4 regions of the Azospirillum largimobile genome follow, and region 2 is predicted to be linked to each of the others. Evidence: predicted binding sites of a transcription regulator. Region 2 holds the regulator's gene; each other region holds the start of a gene.
What was found. The regulator LexA, encoded in region 2, represses DNA repair genes until DNA is damaged. The targets are predictions, from matches to a motif close to ATGTTCTANTTTGGTTC.
Positions count from the first base shown of each region.

Region 1 (3,202 bases), 1.3 Mb from region 2:
CGTGCAGGAACCAGCGCGGCCATTCCCCCGGCCGGTACAGTCCGGCGCGGAACAGCCAGAAGCGGCGGCCGGCGCCATCCTCCACGCGGTAGTAATCGCGCACGGCCAGCCCCAGCGATCCCTCCGGACGCCACCATTCGCATTCGATCCGCTCCGGCCCCTCGGCCCGGCTCACCCGGTGGCGCAGGCCGCGCCAGACGAACTGCAGCGGCGGGTCGTCGGGCAGCGGGGCGGTGGCCTCGATCGGTTCGGGCGGGGTCAGCAGGCGCAAGGGCCGCGGCCGGCCGGCCGGCCAGGGCTTCGGCAGCGGCAAGGCTTCCACCGGCGCCAAAGGCGCCACACAGCGTTCCGGCAGCCAGCTTTCCCGCGGCACCAGCCGCAGCACCGCCCGCTCCCCCAGCCGCAGAGCCAGCCGGTCGACCAGTTCCGCCAATCCGCCGTCAATCCCCTCGCCATCGATGCCGGTCTGGATGGCGGTGAGCGGCCCTGTCTCCGTCGCGGACAGCACAAGCGTCTCCAGCCCCGGACCGGGGTCGATCCGCTCCAGCAGCGGGGCGGCCAGCCGGGCCAGCGCCGCCGGATCGCGGGTCGGGCGGCTGGTGCCGAGCGTCAGGCTCTGCGGTTCGTCGTCCACCCGCTGGTCGGTGCGGTGGGCGTCCAGCCGCAGACGACGCACCCCCTGCCCCGCCGCCTCCAGCCTCTTGCACAGCCGGCCCAGCAGATGGCGGAGCGCCCCGGCGATCGACTCGGGCGTGGAGATCGGCTCGGCGAAGGTCAGGCGCTCGCGGTGCTCCGGCACCGGCCGGCGCGGGGAGATCGGTTCGTCCAGCCGGCCGAAGGCCTGATCGTATCGTTGCAGCAACTTGGCCCCGAACCGCGCCGCAAGGCCGGCCCGCGGCATGGCATGCAGATCGCCGATCCGCCGCAATCCCAGCGCATGCAGCCCCTCCACCATCTCCATGGGCAGGCGCAGGGCGGCCAGCGGCAGGCCGTCCAGCCGCTCCAGCCGCCGATCCTCCGGACCGCCGAACCGCACCAGCCCCCAGGCGGCGGCGGGGGTGTCGGCGATGGCGGCGCGGGCACTGAAGCCGGCGGCGCGCAGCCGGCCAGTCAGGTCGGCGGCCAGAGCCGCCTCGCCCTCACATAGATGGTTCCCGAACAGGTGGGCGCAGCCGGTGATGTCGATCACCACCCCGTCCGGCTCGTCCGCCGCGGTCCAGGGGCTGTAGCGCCGCGCCCAGTCGGCGATGCGGCCGAGCAGGGCCGAATCGGCCTCCGGCGTCGCCTCCGCCACCTCCAGCGCCGGTTCCAGGGCGCGGGCATCGCTGAGGGTATGGCCGGGGCCGATGCCGGCCGCCGCAGCAGCCCGGTTGACCGCGACCACCATCCGCCGCTGGCGTTCCGTCCGCAGCAAGGCGAAGGGGCGGGCCCGCAACTCGGACGGCATGCTCCGCTCCCGCGCGTCGGTCGGGAGGCGTGGCAGCCATAGGGCGAGGATGCGGCGGCGCCTCTCCACCCCGAGGCAAATTTTCCTCTTCCCCCCGGGGAGAGGGTTAGGGTGAGGGGGACGCGCTGCGGGACCTTTGCCAGCATCCTGCAGCGGCTCCCCCTCACCCCGACCCTCTCCCCGGGGGGGAGAGGGGGATAAGGGCGGGTGGCGAGGGAAGCGCGTCATACGGGAACCAACAATCAGAACAAAGAAAGAACACTCTAGCGCCAGCTTGGCTGCGAGGGGAGTCCCTCCTTTAGGGTCATCTTGCCGAAACGTTCGGCAGTGCCGACATTCAGTTCATGACCCCACATCTCCCGCGTCTCGTCGTCCGCCGTCTGGCTCCGCTGGCATTTCTGCTGGCCGCAGGCGCCTGTACGCCGTCGGAGTTGCGCGACGATGCCCCCGGCCGCGCCCAGGCCTTCCCGCCGGTCTACAACCAGACATTCGTCCCGGGAGGCGGGGAGCGGCGGACCTGGAGCCAGATCCAGGCGGAGCAGTCGCGCGACTCCAGCCCCGGCACCGCCGCCCGGCCGCGGCAGGCCGAGGAGGCGCAGCCCCGCGCCAACCCCAGAGACACCAACTCGGGAAACACCGACCGGCCGCCCCCCAAACGTCCCCGCGGCAGTTCGTCGCCCCCGCCCGACCCGGCCGCCCTGCCGCAGCCGCCACGCCCGATCCCGGTGCCGCCCCCGCCCTCCTCGCAGAGCGCCACCGACGCCTTCAAGCGCGACCTGATCCGGCCGGAGGTGGACCGCATGCGCACCGACGACGCCATGGGGCGGCTCGACCCGCTGGGCCAGCGCGACCTGATGAAGCGCGAGAACGACCTGCGCCAGTGGGGCGACCCGCTGGCACGCTAATCTCCCGGCAGGATTCCTCCGGCAGCATCCTCCCGGCAGCCTCCGCCTTGGCGGCTTGACCCCGCACCCGCTCTGCCGCCATACCGGCCCCGTGATTAGGAACGGACGGAGGATGCGGGCGCATGACGACGGTGACGGGGGCCTTCGGCAACGGGCTGACCACGCCGGTGTGGGTGCTGCAGCATCTGCTGGGCATCCTCGGCATCGGCCTATGGGCGGGGCAGGCCGGCGGCACTGCGGTCTGGCAGGTGCCGGCCGCCGCCGTGACCGCGGCGCTGGCGGCGGGCTTCGCCGCGCAGATGGGGCTGCGGCTGCCCTATGCCGGTCCGGGGCTGGCGGCTTCGCTGGTCGTGATTGGATCGCTGGTGGCGCTGGGGGTGCGGGCGCCGGCCGTGCTGGCGGTACTGGTCGCCGCGGTCGCCGCGGTGTTCCATGGCCATACCCACCAGGGGCCGCCGCTCTACTGGGCTGGCTTCGCCGCCGGGCTGATGCTGGTGGCCTGCGGCGGGCTCGGCCTGTCGATCGCGGTGACGCAGGCCGAGTCGGACCGGGCGGTGCGCGTGTGTGGCGGTGCGGTAGCAGTCGCGGGCGTTCTCGACCTCGTCGGCGTGATTTGACCGGTTGCGCCTTGAAATGAGGGGGTTGCGCGGAAATCTTTGAAGGCACCCCTCTTCCCAGCCCGGATGACCGGGCCAGACGAACGGAACGCCCCGGTGCCCCGCGCAGCCGCCAAAGCCTGCCTTACCCCGCCGGGGCTCCCCTCGAAGGGGCTTCAGACGCATTCCGATGCGGCCCCTCCGATCAGCCCACTGACCCGCCGGCGACTGCTGGGCCGCCTGTTGGGCGGGTT
Region 1 is NZ_CDRMUA020000001.1:2,290,367-2,293,568, forward strand. Features, by position in the region: gene ACWPKK_RS10790 (Y-family DNA polymerase) at 1-1,447, opposite strand, end outside; gene ACWPKK_RS10795 (hypothetical protein) at 1,792-2,352, shown strand; gene ACWPKK_RS10800 (HupE/UreJ family protein) at 2,475-2,969, shown strand; gene ACWPKK_RS10805 (TAXI family TRAP transporter solute-binding subunit) at 3,066-3,202, shown strand, end outside.
Region 1: ACWPKK_RS10790 (Y-family DNA polymerase) is a predicted target of LexA. The motif match lies at 1,693-1,709, and genes of this name have one in related genera.

Region 2 (3,202 bases):
GTGGTGGCGCTGATCGCCGCCTTCGAGCGCGGCAGTTCGCGGCTGGCGAAATGGCGCAGCGAGGCGGGATGGTTTCTGCGTGGTCTGCTCTATGTCGGCGGGATACTGCTGACCAGCGTGGTGGCAACGCTGGCGACGCTGCCCTTTGCGCTCTTCCATTTTCAGCAGATCGCCTTTTACGGCGTGCTGTCCAACCTGATCGCCATTCCGATCACCTCGTTCTGGGTCATGCCGTGGAGCTTGATCGCCTACGCCCTGATGCCCTTCGGGCTGGAGGCGCCGGCGCTGATCGCGATGAACTGGGGCGACCGGGCGGTGATCTGGACCGCGGAGTTCTTCGGCCGTCTCCCCGGGGCCTCCCTGACCATGCCGGCGATGCCGGTGGAGGGGTTCGTGGCGTTGGTGCTGGGCGGCATCTGGCTGTGCGTCTGGACCCGGTGGTGGCGCTGGCTGGGGCTGCTGCCGGTCCTGGCAGGGCTGGCTTCGCCGGCGTTCGTGACGCGGCCGGACGTGCTGGTCGCGGGGGACGGGAGCGTGATGGCGGTGAGGATGCCGGATGGTCGCCTCAGCGCCTCGGGCAAGACCGGGGGCCGCGTGATCGAGACATGGCGGGAGCGCGATGGCGAGCGCTCGGGAGCCGATCCTTGGCCGGCGGCGGGGGGGTGGAGCGAGGGAGAGCGGTCGCTGAGCTGCGATGCGCTGGGGTGTCTGTACCGGGTCAAGGGAAGGACTGTCGCCCTTCCGCGGTTGCCGGATGCGCTGGACGAGGATTGCGGGGCGGCCGATGCGGTGGTGACGACGGCGGTGGCGCGGGGATGCCGGGCCGGGGTCGCGATCGACCGTTGGGCGCTGCGGCACGAGGGGGCGCATGCGCTGAGGGTGACCGCGGCGGGAATAGAGGTGGAGACGGTGCGGGGGCTGCGGGGAGAGCGGCCCTGGACCGGGGGGAGGTGAGGGGCGTGGGGAGTGCTGTTGCCCCCACCCTAACCCTCCCCCGCTTTGCGGGAGAGGGAACTCCGCTGATCTGCCGCTCACTCCCTCTCCCGCGATCGGACCAGCCTTCGGCCGGCCGAGAGCGGGGGAGGGTCGGGGAGGGGGGCGAAAGGGCCTCAGTACTTCCGCACCAGACCGACCAGCTTGCCCTGCACGCGGACGCGGTCGGCGCCGAAGATGCGGGTTTCGTAGGCGGCGTTGGCGGGTTCCAGGGCGATGGTGTTGCCCTTGCGGCGCAGGCGCTTCAGCGTCACCTCGCCTTCGTCGACCAAGGCCACGACGATGGTGCCGTTCTCCGCCGCATCGCAGCGCTGGATGATGACGGTGTCGTGGTCGAGGATGCCGGCCTCCACCATCGAATCGCCGGAGACTTCCAGCGCGTAATGATCGCCGGCGGTCAGCATCGAGGCGGGGATGTCGACGAAGGCGCTGTTGTCGCGCAGAGCCTCGATCGGCGTGCCGGCGGCGATGCGGCCATAGAGCGGAAGCTGCACCGTCTCGTTCGCCGCTGCCGGGGTGGGCGCGGGCGGAGCGGTGTCGCGGCCGGCGAAGGCGAAGTCGCCCTTGATGACGTTGGGCTGGAATTTCGGCTTGGGCGCGGTGCGGGAGCGGGCGGCGTCCAGGCCTTCCGGCAGGCGGAGAACCTCCAGCGCGCGGGCGCGGTGGGGCAGGCGGCGGATGAAGCCGCGCTCTTCGAGGCCGGTGATGAGGCGGTGGATGCCCGACTTGGACTTCAGCCCCAGGGCGTCCTTCATCTCGTCGAACGACGGCGAGACACCGCCCTGGCCGAGCCGTTCGTGGATGAACAGCAGCAATTCGTGCTGCTTGCGCGTGAGCATGGATGCCTCCCGGCCGTCGCCAGACTGAAGATGGAACAAAAACTAAACGTTGCTCCATGTTCTAGTTTGGTTCCTGCCGTCCGTCAAGCCCCCCATCGGCTTCTTTTAGAACTTGAGTGGAACATTCGGAACGCCGTGAAACAGTTTTCCGGGTGATGTTCAACTGTTCAACCCGCCGTCCAAACGCTGTGTTCAAGTCTAGATGCTGAGCGCTCCATCGGTCAAAGGGAGCACGGTCACCATGGCGCCGGCCGGCTCCGGGTCGGCGTTGGGCGGGCGTGGGATCAGGCAGTCGGCCTGGGCGTAGAGCGTGGTGATGGCGCTGTCCTGCCGGGCGAAGGGCGTGGCGGTGAGGACGCCGTCCGGTCCGGAAGCCAGGGTGGCGCGCAGATACTCCTCGCGGCGGTCGTTGGCCTTCAGCGCGACGGTCAGCCGGGCGCGCAGCGGCGGCCGGTCGTCCTCTGGCGGCAGCCCCTGCAGCAGGCGCAGAACCGGGCGCAGAAACAGGACGGCGGTGACGCCCGTCGATACAGGATTTCCGGGCAGGCCGAGCAGCGGCACCCCGCCGGCCCGGCCGAACATCAGCGCCTTGCCCGGCCGCATCGCCACGGTCTGAACCTCCAGCGCCACCCCCCGGTCGGCGAGAACGTCCCGCACGAGGTCGTAGTCGCCATGGGCGGCACCGCCGGTGGTGACCAGCAGGTCGCAGCCGACGGCACCTTTCGCCATGGCGGCGACGCTGTCGGGCGTGTCCTTCGCGACGCCAAGATTGTGGGCGAGCCCGCCCTGGGCGGTGACGAGCGCGCAGAGGCCGAGCGCGTTGGTGCTGACGATCTGGCTCGGCCCCAACGGATCGCCCGGCAGGGCGATCTCGTCGCCGGTGGCGAGGACGGCGATGCGCGGCCGGCGATGGACCGACAGCCAGGGCACGTTGCCGCCGGCTGCCAGCGCGATGTCGCGCGCGGTCAAACGACGGCCCTTCGGCAGGAGTTCCTCGCCAAGGGCGAAATCGAAGCCGGCCTGACGGACGAAGCGCCCGGCGGGGACGGCGCGGCCGATGCGAACCGTCGCGTTGTCGGCGCTGCAATCCTCCTGCATCACCACGGCGTCGGCGCCATCTGGCAGAGGGGCGCCGGTGAAGATGCGCACCGCTTCGCCCGGACCGACGCTGCCGCCGAAGGCATGGCCGGCGGAGGATTCGCCGATGCGGCGCAGGGTGACGGGGGTTTCCGCCGTGGCTGCGGCGATGTCGGCGGAGCGGACCGCCCAGCCATCCATGGCGGCGGCGTGGAAGGGGGGCTGGGTCAGCCGGGCGACCACCGGTTCGGCCAGCACGCGGCCGAGCGCGTCGGGCAGGGCGACCACCTCCG
Region 2 is NZ_CDRMUA020000001.1:1,009,988-1,013,189, forward strand. Features, by position in the region: gene ACWPKK_RS04645 (ComEC/Rec2 family competence protein) at 1-954, shown strand, start outside; gene lexA (transcriptional repressor LexA) at 1,110-1,832, opposite strand; gene ACWPKK_RS04655 (molybdopterin molybdotransferase MoeA) at 2,031-3,202, opposite strand, start outside.

Region 3 (3,202 bases), 1.4 Mb from region 2:
CGGTCGACGCGCCGCTCGCCCGGCGTTCCGCCGCCGCGGAAGGGCCGGCCGTTGGGCAGCGCATGGTCGTAGCAGTCCTGCCAGTGGCTTTCCCATACGGCCCGGCGTTCGCGGGCGACGCGGTAGCGCTCCAGCAGGGCCTCCGGCTCCGACAGGTCCTTCGTCCGACTTGCGGCGGGTTTCACGGCTGCGGATGCGGGCATTCGCGGGTTCCTCCGGTCAGGTGGCGATGCAGTTGCCAAGGGGTCAGCACCCGGCGGGCGCGCAGTCCGATCAGGCGCTTGACCGCCTCCACGCAGGTGAAGGGTCCCCAAGGGGCCGGGCCGTCGGGGCGGCGGAGAGGAGCGCAATCCACCGTCATCCCCTGTGCGCGGTACCAGCCGGGCAGGTCGAAGTCGGCCGGCAGGTCCAGCACCGCCACGTCGGTGAAGCCCGCCAGCGGATCGACCGCCACCCAGCGCCGCCCGTCGTTCAGCAGGGCCAGGCAATGGCGGAAACCCGGCTTCAGCAGCCGCAGCCACCACAGCGGCGCCTCTCCCCGGTACACCACCCAAGCGGTTGGGGCGGCTGTCATCGTGCGATCCCTTTTTCGCGCAGAACCGGGGTGATGACGCCGAAGGCCTCCTGCCAAAGGGAATGGGCGCGCTGTTCGCGGAAGCGGTCGGGCTCCGGCGCACTCTGGCGGCGGCCGTAATGGACCAGCACATGCAGATGGTCGCGCAGCAGCTTGCGCGTCCGGTAGAGCCGATCGACCACGCGCAGCACGTCCTGCGGCTCGCAGGGCCGCTCGACCAGCCCGCGCCCGGCGACGACCCGCGCGCCGGCCGCCTTGGCATCCTGCGCCTGCACCGCCCAGAACCACGCCTCCTCCGCCCCGGCGAAAGGCTCGCCATCGGCGCGGTAAGGCTCCGGACTCAGGGGAACGGCGCGGGACATGCGGGCGGCGGGCAAAGCGGGGGCGGCCGGACTCAGCATGCTGGTCTCCTTGCGGCTTCGGAATTTTGAAAGAGAGCGGCGCCGGGCCAGGATTGCGGCCGCACCGTCTGTTTGCGTTATGTTCCGGCCAACGCGCACGGTCAACAGATTTATGAAAAAGTTCCTAGGGACGCTGTCGCCGGTTTATGAGATTATCGTCCCATGCTGAAACATACGGACATCTGGCGGGCCATCGACCGCCTCGCGGCACAGCACGGGCTCTCCGCCTCCGGGCTGGCACGGCGCGCCGGACTGGACCCGACGACCTTCAACAAGAGCAAGCGCACGACCAGCGACGGCAAGCTGCGCTGGCCGTCGACGGAAAGCATCTCCAAGGTGCTGGACGCCACCAGCGCGTCCCTGTCGGAATTCGTGTCGCTGGTCGGCGACGGCGCCGGCACCACGCCGCTGCAGCGGGTTCCGGTGATCGGCTATGCCCAGGCCGGATCGGCCGGCTATTTCGACGACGCTGGCTTCCCCGCAGGCAGCGGCTGGGACGAATTGCTGTTCCCCAGTCTGGGCGACCCCCACGCCTATGCGCTGGAGATTTCCGGCGACAGCATGGAGCCGGTCTATCGCGACGGCGACACCATCATCGTGTCCCCCGCGGCCCAGATCCGCCGCAACGACCGCGTCGTCGTCCGCACCAAGGGCGGCGAGGTGATGGCCAAGCAGTTGATCCGCGAGACGGCGACCAAGATCGAACTGCTGTCGATCAACCGCGCCCACCCCGACCGCAGCATCCCGATGTCGGATGTCGCCTGGATGGCGCGGATCATCTGGGCGAGCCAGTGAGGGTGCGGGGATAAACCTCGCTTTTGTCGACGTTAGCCCCCCACCTAACCTCCCCCGCTGGGCGGGGGAGGGACTGCCGCCGCTCCCCGAACAAGCGCTTGTCCCCTCCCCCGCCCAGCGGGGGAGGGTTAGGGAGGGGGCAAGAGACCCGTGGGGGCAAACACCTCCCCGCCCGGCCCACGATCCTAGGAAAATTTTCCTTTACCGCCCAGCCGGCAGGCGCTACCGTCCATTCCATGGACCGCGCCGCCCGCTTGGACAGCCTTCACCGCACCCATGACGCCAGACCGCCGACGCCCGAGTTGCGCTCTGCCCTGCTCGGGGGCGCCGCCCGCGCCAACGCCGTCAAACGCGCCGCAACGCTCCGCCTGCACACGGATCTCGCGGCAGAGGCGCGCCTCGCCACCGCGCGGCGCCGCGGCAGCCTGACCGCCGCGGCATGCCGGACCGACGCGTGGCTGAGCCGCCTGGCCGCCACGCTGGCCCATCACCGCCGGGCGGCGGTGGCTCTGCTCGATCAGCGGAACGCGTATTCCCAGTAAAGCGCCCGCGCCCGCTGGAAAATCGGGCCGGCCGCGAAGCTGCGGTCTTCGACCTTGATGACCGGCACGCATTTGGCGTGGTTGCCGGTGGAAAAGACCTCGTCGGCCTCCAGCACATCCCGAGGGGTCAGGGTGCATTCCTCCACCGTCACGCCGTCATTGCGCAGCAGGGCGATGACGCGCTGGCGGGTGATGCCGTTCAGGAAGCAGCCGTTCGGCACCGGGGTGCGCACCACGCCGTCCTTGGCGATGAAGATGTTGGACGTCGCGAACTCCGCCACATTGCCGATTGCGTCCAGCATGATCGCGTTCTGGAAGCCGCGCTTGCGCGCCTCGGTCAGCGCCAGCCCGGCGTTGGGATAGAGGCAGGCGGCCTTGGCCTCGGTCGGGGCCATGGTCGGGATCGGCCGGCGGCGGGTGGAGATGCAGGCCGCGAAGCCGGTCGGCTGCGGCAGCGGGTCCTCGTAGATCGACAGGACGAAGCGCGTGCTCTCCGGCGCCGGGGCGACGAAGCCGTCATCGGCGTAGAACATCGGACGGATGTACAGCTCCGCGTCCTTGGGAAAGCGGCGGATGCCGTCCCAACACAGCTCCTCGATCTCGCCGGCGGTGACCATCGGCTCCAGGCCCAGCACCTGGGCCGAACGGATGGCGCGGGCGCAGTGGAGGTCCAGGTCGGGGGCCACGCCCTGGAAGGCGCGCGCGCCGTCGAAGACCGTCGAAGAGAGCCACAGCGTGTGGGAGAGCGGTCCGACGATCGGCGGATTGCCCTCCACCCATTCGCCCTGGATCCAGCTCCACGCCTGGCCTGCCATGCCGCCCATGATTGGTCCTTCCCTAGGATAGAAATGTGTTCGCCCGCTGGGCGACGCCGGTTCGCGCCGCCCATT
Region 3 is NZ_CDRMUA020000001.1:2,431,281-2,434,482, forward strand. Features, by position in the region: gene ACWPKK_RS11500 (portal protein) at 1-203, opposite strand, end outside; gene ACWPKK_RS11505 (hypothetical protein) at 182-574, opposite strand; gene ACWPKK_RS11510 (hypothetical protein) at 571-975, opposite strand; gene ACWPKK_RS11515 (S24 family peptidase) at 1,138-1,770, shown strand; gene ACWPKK_RS11520 (hypothetical protein) at 2,007-2,312, shown strand; gene ACWPKK_RS11525 (branched-chain amino acid aminotransferase) at 2,288-3,136, opposite strand.
Region 3: ACWPKK_RS11515 (S24 family peptidase) is a predicted target of LexA. The motif match lies at 1,044-1,060, and genes of this name have one in related genera.

Region 4 (3,202 bases), 1.4 Mb from region 2:
GCACTGCCTCGCAAATGCACAGGTGATTAGGTTTTAGGCAGTTGGGGCAAGATTCGGGGGCGGGGGCGCTGTGCATGGGAGGTACGCATTCCTTGAAGAGGATTGGCCGCGAATATGGGTTGGAATGGCGCGGAAGGGAACACATCTCACTCGCAGAGCGGCGGCTGCCGACCGAACGGTGACCGCCGCCACGGCATGTACGACAGATCCCCCCAACCACACCCCGTGTCATACCGGTTCATCTGGGTTCAAAGTGGCTTCGTATAAACCGTTTGTAGAGACTTATTCGTGTGTCATGGACCTCGTGTGACGCGCTTAACAGCTGGCCTGGAACTTGCGTAGTTAATATCCAGGCAAACAGGACGACGGGTGGGCCAGGACCGGCCTTTGTCAGGCTGATCCGCGGTGCCATCCGGCGCTCAGAAGGAGACCTGCCATGCTGCCCGCCCACCTTGCCGACCGCCTGCTGAAGCAGCGCCGCGATGCCGACACGGCGGAATTCGCCCGCCAGCTGCCGCTGTACGCGCCGCTGGACGCTGACGACCCGCGCTGGATGACCGAGCCCGACGAATCGGAACAGGCCGCCCGCCGCGAGCCCGATTGGGCGACCGACTACTGAGCGGCAACTCCTGACGGCACTCACCGGCCGGCGGCAGCCGGGCGGTGACCCGACAGGCCGCTTTCCCGGCTTGACTGTCGGGTGTCGGACATCTGCCACCGGTTTCCGGCCCTGGGATCTCCGATGTTGGGTTCTCCGGTGTTGGGATCTCCGGCATCGCGCCAGCCCTCCTCCTCGCGGATGAGGGTCCAGCGGCCCGGACGGCCGCCACGGCAGCGTTCCAGCGCGACGGACCAGCGCGGCGCTCCCAATCCCGGCAGGCCTCCGGCCGGGCGCGGGGCCCTGTCCTCCTCCTCATCCTGGCTGGGTGCCGCATCCAGCCGCCAGCGGGTCACCGCGGCGCTGAGCCCCTCCGGCCCCTTATCGCTCCACCGCCTGTTCCTGCAGGCTGGCGCTCCGGCGCTCAGGTCCAGCAGGAAACCGGTCACCCCCGACGACTCGGCGGCCAGCTGCAACCGCCGGCTGGCGGTGAGGTCCAGCCCCTCCAACTCGCCCAGCACCGCCGACAGGGCGGAACAGCGCAGCGCCTCCTCCATCGCCCAGAGCGCATCGACCGCCCGCACCGCCCGCACCGCCACCAGCCGGTCCGGCGTCAGCCCATGGGCCGCCAGACCCGGCGCATAGAGGTCGCGCCCCCGCAGGATCCACAATGCCGGAGCCTTCGGCGTCGCCAGCCGGCCCAGCAGAGTGGCGGCGAAGCCGGTACCCGCACCCGGATCCTCCGCCGTCACCGCATGCAGGCAGCCCAGCGGCAAGCCGCCGTCGGGCAGATGCGCGTCGATCGCCTCCACCCCGAACGGCAGCGTCCGCCCGCCCTCCCCGCCCGTCCCCTCGATCCGCCGGATGTGTGCGCGCAGGTCGGCCAGCACGCTGGCACGATCGCGCGGCGCAGAGTCCGCAGGCACGGAAGGGGACGGCAGGGTGGACATGACTCGGCTCCGCTCGACAGGCATATGTTCCTGATATGTTCTATCACGGAGCCTTGTCGAGGGGGGAGTCTGCGACTCCTGTCTTGTGTTGGGATAGGATCCTGGGACCGGATGTGCCGGGACCAGATCGCCCAGGTCAGTTGGCGATGGGTGTGGCGCCGATCTTACCGCGCGGTGCCGCCTTGATGGTCGGGCCGGCATTGTCGACGGGCTTTTCCAGGGTGGTGGAGGTGCCGCGGCTGCCGCGCGGCGTGTTGCCCTTCAGGCTGAGCAGGTGCAGCCGGACATAGGCGGTGGAGCCGCCGGCCTTCACCGCCACCCAATCGCTGTTGCGCACCCGGCCCAGCGTGCTGACCGCCTGCCCGGCGCCCAGCGTGGCGACGACGCCCGACCCGGCGGCGGGCTGTGCATAGACCGGGGTCGATCTGTCCACCTGCCATTCCCCATACATCGGCTCCAGCCCGGCCCCGCCGTCGGGCGCGGTGCGCACGGTCGGGGGGTTGGGAATGCGCTGGTACGGCATGCAGCCGGGAACCGTCAGCGTGACCAGGGCCACCATCAGCGGAAGGGTACGCAAACGCCGGATCATCGCTCACCTTGGAGGGGGCAGGGTGAAGGCAGGAAAGGCCGCGGGGCCTTCGGCGCGACCATACAGGAGGCAGGCTCCTCTTCGCCACCGCAGCGCAACCAGGATCGCTATGCGCTTTTTGGGGCGGTCGGACCCGAAGCCGGAGCGCAGGAATTCACCCCCGGCCTGCGTATCTCGACAATCGGGCACAGCTCCGACACCGGCCGGACGGCCATGTCGCAGAGCGAACTTCGATACAAGGCATCGACGAGGTTGCCGCGTAGACGTGTGGGTTCGGATGCGCGGCACGGGAAAAGGCGGTCGGCGGGTGGCGCCGGCCGCCTTTTCTTTTGGAAACGCCCGTTAGACCGCCCGGCCCTCAAACCGCCCGGCTGTGCCGGCCGGCACCCTTGGACAGGTGGGTGTCGAAGCGGGCGGCGACGATGCGCATCAGGGGGCGGGCGCTCTCCGGCACATGGACACGCCGTCCCTCCACCACCGCGACGCCGTCGGCGACCAGATCGGCCATGCCCTCCAGTTCTGCGTCGAAGGCGGACTCGGCCAACCCGTGGGCACGGGCGATGGCGGCGGTGTCGACCGACAGGTCGCACATCAGCCGCATGATCAGGTCGCGCCGCACCTTGTCGTCCAGGGTCAGCGCAATGCCCTTGCCGGTGGGCAGGCGGCCTTCCTCGACGGCGGCGGCGTAGTGGTCGAAGGGAACGGCGTTCTGCACATAGCCCTGCGGCAGCGCGCCGATGGAGGAGGAACCGAAACCCAGAAGAACCTCGGCGTCGTCGGTGGTGTAGCCCTGGAAATTGCGGCCCAGCCGCCCTTCCTCCTGCTGCACCGCCAGCTCGTCGCCGGGACGGGCGAAATGGTCGAGACCGATGGCGCTGTAGCCGGCGGCGGCCAGCGTGTCGCCGATGGCGGCGAACTGCTCCCACCGTCCCAGCGAGTCCGCCAGCACGGATTCGTCGATCTTCTTCTGGTGGGTCTTCATCCACGGCACATGGGCGTAGCCGAAGACCGACAGGCGGTCGGGCGCCATCTCCAGCGCGATCTCGGCGGAGCGGGCGACGCTCT
Region 4 is NZ_CDRMUA020000001.1:2,366,219-2,369,420, forward strand. Features, by position in the region: gene ACWPKK_RS11170 (DTW domain-containing protein) at 1-4, opposite strand, end outside; gene ACWPKK_RS11175 (hypothetical protein) at 437-619, shown strand; gene ACWPKK_RS11180 (ImuA family protein) at 640-1,548, opposite strand; gene ACWPKK_RS11185 (SH3 domain-containing protein) at 1,685-2,137, opposite strand; gene hemN (oxygen-independent coproporphyrinogen III oxidase) at 2,496-3,202, opposite strand, start outside.
Region 4: ACWPKK_RS11180 (ImuA family protein) is a predicted target of LexA. The motif match lies at 1,573-1,589, and genes of this name have one in related genera.